One region of the Duganella sp. HH101 genome, then DNA from elsewhere that is predicted to be linked to it. Evidence: predicted binding sites of a transcription regulator. Region 1 holds the regulator's gene; the other holds the start of a gene.
The links. Region 1 encodes NrdR, which represses ribonucleotide reductase genes. Its sites were predicted from a motif close to CACNANATNTNGTG; they were not measured.
Positions count from the first base shown of each region.

Region 1 (3,405 bases):
AACGTGGTTTCCTACGGCCTGACCGCCGAGGAAGACATCGACTACGTCGCCATGGAAGCGCTGGCCAAGGAACACAAGCCTAAGCTGATCATCGCCGGCGCGTCGGCCTTCTCGAAAAAGATCGACTTCGAGCGTTTCGCCGCCGTCGCCAAAGCCGTTGGCGCTTACTTCATGGTCGACATGGCGCACTACGCCGGCCTGATCGCAGCCGGCCTGTACCCTAACCCTGTGCCGCACGCCGACTTCGTCACCTCGACCACGCACAAATCGCTGCGCGGCCCACGCGGCGGCATCATCCTGATGAAGGCCGAGCACGAGAAGATCATCAACTCGGCTATCTTCCCAGGCATCCAAGGCGGCCCGCTGATGCACGTCATCGCCGGCAAGGCTGTCGCGTTCAAGGAAGCGCTGACGCCTGAGTTCAAGGCTTACCAGCAACAAGTCGTCATCAACGCCGACGTGCTGGCCAAGACCCTGATCAAGCGCGGCCTGCGCATCGTCTCCGGCGGCACCGAGTCGCACGTGATGCTGGTGGACCTGCGTCCTAAGAACCTGACCGGCAAGGAAGCGGAAGCGATCCTGGGCGCGGCCCACATGACCTGCAACAAGAACGGCATCCCCAACGATCCGCAGAAGCCGTTCGTGACTTCGGGCATCCGCCTGGGTTCGCCTGCCTTCACCACCCGCGGCTTCAAGGAAGCGGAAGCGGAACAAGTCGGCAACCTGATCGCGGACGTGCTGGACAACCCGCACGACGCCGCGACCATCGACCGCGTGAAAGCGGCCGTGAAGGTTCTGGCTGACAAGTTCCCTGTCTACGCCAAGTAATCTGCAGTACCGCGACGCCGGCGTGTGCCGGTGTCGCGTCACCGAATAGCGCCCATATGAAATGTCCGTTTTGCCAGCATGAAGATACCCAGGTTCTCGATACGCGTGTATCCGAGGAAGGGGATTCGATACGCCGGCGCCGGCGCTGCGGTAAATGCGATAAACGATTTACCACGTATGAGCGCATCGAACTGGTGATGCCGTATGTGGTCAAGAAGAACGGCAGCCGCACCGAGTATGCGTCCGCCAAACTGCGCGGCAGCCTGACGCTGGCCTTGCGCAAACGTCCCGTGGCGGCGCCCGCCGTCGACGCGGCGATATTGTCGATCGAAGAAAAACTGCTGACCAGCGGCCAGCGCGAAGTCGACACCGGCTACATCGGCGAGCTGGTGATGCAGGAGTTGAAGCGTCTCGACAAGATCGCGTATATCCGCTTTGCATCGGTGTATAAAAACTTCGAAGACCTGGCCGAGTTCCAGGACGCGATTGCCGAAGTCGGGCAGGAACGCAAGCCGCGCAAGGCCTAGTTTCCCGCCGGTCTACGGCTGGCGCACCTTTGATACACCTCATACCCACGACAGTAGCCACTGCTAACTTCTAGCTCAGTCTTGTCGACTTGCGGAGGTGTGCCATGCGCACGCGCATTAACATGCGGGGCTTTACGCTGCTGGAGATACTGGTCGCCGTGCTGTTGCTGTCGGTCGGCATCGTCGGCGGCGTGGCGATGCAGCTGTCCGCGCTGCGTGCGCGGCATCAGGCGGCGTTGTTGTCGCAGGCGGCCTACGTTGCCGCAGGCCTGGCCGAACGCATGCGCGCCAACGCCGTGCAAATGCGCCTGGCCGATGGCGCCAATCCCTATCTGACCTTGGATTACGATGCGCTGGCCGAGCCGCTCCCGCCGGCGCCGTCGTCGCTGTGCTACGGCGCCGTGTGCGACGCCATGCAATTGGCGATGTTCGATCTGTACGAAGCCAAAATGCAGGTCGGTATGTATCTGCCCGCCGGCCGCATACGGGTGTGCCGCGACAGCGGCGCCACCTTGCGCTGGGCTTGCGGCGGCAGTGCGGGGGCGCCGGTGGTGGTCAAGGTGGGATGGCACGATAAAAATCCCGATGGCACGCCGCGCAAGGACGCCGGCGGCGAGTTCGCGCCCGCCATGGCCTACGCCGTGGGAGCGACGCGATGAGCGCGCGGCCTGTATCTGCGGGCGGTTGGACCGTGATCGAGTTCGCCATTGCGCTGGTGCTGGGCTTGATCGTGGCCTTGCTGGCCTGCGGCTTGCTGCTGTCGGCCGGCAGCGGCTATCGCAACCACAGCGACAATGTCGGCCTCAACGACGGCGGCCGTCATGCGCTAGACATCATGGCGCGGGCGATACGGCAAGGCGCCTACATCAACTGGGACAGCAAGGCTGCGCCCGTCGAGCTGGATGACGCCGCGCCGGCGCCGGTCGCCGGCCTGGATGCCCGCAGCATCGGCCACGGCAGTGCCGATATTTCGGAGCTGTTGCCCGCAGTGGCGCATGGCAGCGATGTGTTGGCATTGCGCTTTTCCGGCTCGGGCGAGGGCGGCAATGGCGATGGCTCCAGCCTCAATTGCGCCGGCTTTGGCGTCGCCGCTCCGCACGACGAGGATGGCCGTGGCTGGAGCATTTTCTACGTGGCGGCCAATGGCGACGGCGAGGCCGAGTTGCGCTGCAAATATCGCGGCGCATCCGGCTGGGGCGCGGACGCCATCGTGCGCGGCGTCGATTCGTTCCAGGTGCTGTATGGCGTGGACACCGATACGCCAGCCGACAACATTCCCAATGCCTATGTCAACGCCCGCGGCGTCGATGCGATGGATGGCGCGCTGGTGCTGTCGGGCGCGACGCCGGGCGAGCGCCTGCGCGATTTGCGCCGCAAGACTTTCTGGAAGCGCGTCTGCAGCGTCAAGGTGGCCTTGCTGCTGCACGGGGACAGCAACACGCGCGCCGACACGGTGGCGACGCGTTTCGATCTGTTCGGTCCGGCGTATTCCGAAGCGCATGGCGATGACGAGGGCGTGCGTGTCACGGAGGCGGGCTTGCCGTCGGCGCAGCGCGCGCGGGCGCGCAGGGTGGTGGGCATGACGGTGGCGTTGCGCAATCGGGGTGGCTAGATCATGGCGGTTCAACGGCAGCGCGGTGTGGTGGTGTTGATGTGCCTGATGATGATGCTACTGGCGATGTTGCTGGGCGTCTCGGCGGCGCAGATGAGCTTGCAGGGCGAGAAGGCCGCGCGGGGCGAGCGGGATCGGGACGTGGCGTTTCAGGCGGCGGAGGATGCCTTGGCGGATGCGGAGAACGATATTCAGGATGGCGCGGGCGAGGTCAGCGCCTGCGATGCGCCGCCGGTCTGGCAGCGGGTGGATTTGTCCGGTGTGGAGGACGGCGGCGCGTGCACGCTCGGCTACGGCGCGCATACCGGGGCGGCGATGCTGACGGCTAAAGGCGTGCTGCCGTTCAAGAAGCCGCGCTATGTGGTGGAGCGGATGGCGTGCCATCAGCCGGGCGAGGATGCGTCGGCAGGCGCGGCGGTTGCGCATTGCTATCGCGTG
Region 1 is NZ_LRON01000031.1:22,874-26,278, reverse strand. It holds gene glyA (serine hydroxymethyltransferase) at 1-828, shown strand, start outside; gene nrdR (transcriptional regulator NrdR) at 885-1,355, shown strand; gene pilV (type IV pilus modification protein PilV) at 1,460-2,014, shown strand; gene DUGA2_RS29680 (PilW family protein) at 2,011-2,967, shown strand; gene DUGA2_RS29675 (PilX N-terminal domain-containing pilus assembly protein) at 2,971-3,405, shown strand, end outside.

Region 2 (3,405 bases), on a different contig from region 1:
GTTGTACATATGGCCGGTTTCGGCCTGGAACTCGACCATGCGGGCGCGCACGTGGTCGAGCAGGCGCAGCGCCAGTGCGCGGCCCCAGTCGCTGGTGATGTCGCGCTCGCCGCGTGTATCGAAATTGCGCACCATCTCGTTGATGCCGTTCACGCCCAGCGTGGAGAAGTGGTTGCGCAGCGTGCCCAGGTAGCGCTTGGTGTAGGGGAACAAGCCATTATCCATATGGCGCTGGATCACCTTGCGTTTGATTTCCAGGCTGTCGCGGCCCAGTTCCAGCAGGCGGTCCAGCGCGGCAAGCAGGCCGTCCTCGTCGCCGCGATGCAGATACCCGAGGCGCGCGCAGTTGATGGTGACGACGCCCAGCGAACCGGTCTGCTCGGCCGAACCGAACAGGCCGTTGCCGCGCTTGAGCAGCTCGCGCAGGTCCAGCTGGAGGCGGCAGCACATCGACCGTATCATGTTCGGCTTGAGCTCGGAGTTGATGAAGTTCTGGAAGTAGGGCAGGCCGTAGCGCGCCGTCATCTCGAACAGGCGTTCGGCGTTGGGGCTGTCCCAGTCGAAGTCCTTGGTGATGTTGTAGGTCGGGATGGGGAAGGTGAAGGCGCGGCCTTTGGCGTCGCCGGTCATCATGATCTCGATGTAGGCGCGGTTGATCATGTCCATCTCGGCTTGCAGCGCGCCGTAGGCGAACGGCATTTCCTCGCCGGCGATGAGGGGGATTTGCTCGCGCAGGTCGTCCGGGCAGACCCAGTCGAAGGTGAGGTTGGTGAACGGCGTCTGCGTGCCCCAGCGCGACGGCACGTTGAGGTTGTAGATCAGCTCCTGCATGTACTGCTTGACCTCGTCGTAGCTGAGATTGTCCTTGCGCACGAAGGGCGCCATGTAGGTGTCGAAGGAGCTGAAGGCCTGGGCGCCGGCCCATTCGTTCTGCAGGGTGCCGAGGAAGTTGACGATCTGGCCGATGGCGCTGGACATGTGGCGCGGCGGGCTCGATTCCACCTTGCCCGGGACGCCGTTCAAGCCTTCGTTGAGCAGGGTGCGCAGCGACCAGCCGGCGCAGTAGCCGGCCAGCATGTCGAGATCGTGGATGTGCAGGTCGGCCTCGCGGTGGGCGCGGCCGACTTCGGGCGGATAGACGTGGTTGAGCCAGTAGTTGGCGATGACCTTGCCCGACACGTTGAGGATCAGCCCGCCCAGCGAGTAACCCTGGTTGGCGTTGGCGTTGACGCGCCAGTCCTGGCGGTCGAGGTATTCGTTGATCGAGGCGGCGACGTCGACCAGCGCGTGGCGGTCCTGGCGCAGCGTGGCGTGCTGTTCGCGGTAGACCACATAGCGGCGCAGGGTGTGGCGGTAATCGGCGTCGTAGAGCACGCGTTCGACGGTGTCCTGTATCAGCTCGACGGTCATGTGGTCCTGCGGGTGCAGCGACGACAGGTGGAGCAGCGCGCACTCGGCCAGGTGGCGGGCTTCGGGCAGGTCGAACTCGCCGCTGGCGCGGCCTGCCTTCAACAGCGCCGCCTCGATCTTCGCCAGCGAAAAGGCTTGCTCGCTGCCGTCGCGTTTGGTGATCTGCGTATGAAACAATCCTTGCATGCTTTCTCCTTGATCCCATATCTAGTTGGTTTGAGAAGGTTATGCACTAGATATGGTGCCGTCAATTGAGGAAGACGCAATGTTGTGATTTCTTGATCTAGATTCCGCTGGACCGGCAAAAAGGCTCATGGGCGGTCGCTTTTCGGCGGTCGGGAAGCGGCAGAAACTTGATCTGGTAAGTTGTCAAACAAGCTACAATAGCTGGCATCCGGGTGCCGGACACTAATCGAATGGGAGTGTAGATGATTCATTCCGAACGCCTGACCGCTGAAGTGGAGGGGGACTTCGTGGTCTTCCTGATTGGCATGCGCATCAACAAGCCGTGGAAAATCCACAAGTGGCTGCCGGTCGTGCTGGCCACGTGGGGAGGGTCAAGTCTGACATTTGGACACGAGCTCGACAGTATCGGCATGCTACGGCTGGGGCCGTGTCCAAATGTCAGACTTGACCCCATTGTTGTGACCTCATTGTTGGGATAGCGGGAATTTTGCAAATGCTTTAAAGTTAACGTCGCCATTTTGATAATGGTTCCGGCCTGGCCGGATCAGGGGCACCCAGCCTGGTGTCCGTTCTATGCAGGGATTACATCGCTCACGAGAGGAAGTATTTCATGTCGAACCTTCAAAAGATTGGTGCACTTTTCGAAGCATATGCAAGCAAGAATGTCGCTGCGGTCAGCGATGTCATGGCGGAAGATATCGTCTGGCGCATTCCCGGCCATCACCCTCTCGCCGGCGAGAAGCGCGGCATCAGGGAGGTGCTGGCTTTCTTCGATCAACTCGGAAAAGCCGAGTTTCAGGCTCAGCCCTACGCTATCGCGGAGCAAGGCGACTATGTTATCGACCACCACCGGGGATGGAGTACTGCTGGCAGCGGCCTGGACTTGACCTGGTGCCTGGTCTTCCGGTTCGAGCACGGAAAAATCAAGGAAGTGACCAACTTCTGCTCAGACCAGCACAAGGCCGATCTGTTCTTCCATGAGCATTACCGGCTCAAGCCTATCCCCGAGCGTCTGGCAGAGTAAATCCTGACTGCGGACACCATTTTCACCGACTTTAGCAGGGCCATTCATTCATCATGCCTACTGTCTACTTAATCGAAGGTCCAGTTGGAGCCGGGAAGTCTACTTTCGCCACTCAACTGGCCTCGCGTACTGAGGGCGTCCACATCGCACTGGACGAGTGGTTCGTGAGACTGTTCAGTGCCGACCGCCCCGCCGGAGAATTCATACCTTGGTATGTTGAACGGAAAGATAGATTGGTCGATCTTATCTGGGACCATAGCCGGCGCCTTTTGGCAGCGCAGAAGGATGTCATCCTTGAGCTCGGACTGATTCAGCGCGGGCCGCGCATAGAGTTTAGCCGCAGAATCAGCCATAGTGGGCATGCTCCTGTTCTTCATATACTGGATGCTCCGATCGATGTCCGGCGCGAGCGGGTACGGCGGCGGAATACTGAAAAGGGCGCGACGTTTTCGATGATCGTGCCGGACCATGTATTCGATATCGCAAGCAGTCTTTGGGAGGCGCCTGATGACATCGAATGTGATGAGTTCGACGTAAAATTCGTCAATCGCCAGACCTCCACTACCTGATCAACGCAGCCACCCGCTTGACGAACGCCGGATCAGGTTCGGCATCGAGCCGGGTGGTGTCCACCTGCACCGTGCCGCTGGTGTCCAGCAGCGCGATGCGGTTGGTGTGATTGATCTCGCCGCTCTCCAATACCCGATACTTGATGTTTAACACAGCCGCCAGCGCGCGTGTCTGGCTGTCGCCGTCCGCTACCACCAGCCGGAACTGCGACGAAT
Region 2 is NZ_LRON01000007.1:21,367-24,771, forward strand. It holds gene DUGA2_RS13130 (ribonucleoside triphosphate reductase) at 1-1,596, opposite strand, end outside; gene DUGA2_RS34475 (monooxygenase family protein) at 1,839-2,075, shown strand; gene DUGA2_RS13140 (nuclear transport factor 2 family protein) at 2,207-2,620, shown strand; gene DUGA2_RS32615 (AAA family ATPase) at 2,674-3,189, shown strand; gene DUGA2_RS13150 (SCO family protein) at 3,182-3,405, opposite strand, start outside.
Region 2: DUGA2_RS13130 (ribonucleoside triphosphate reductase) is a predicted target of NrdR. The motif match lies at 1,641-1,654, and genes of this name have one in related genera.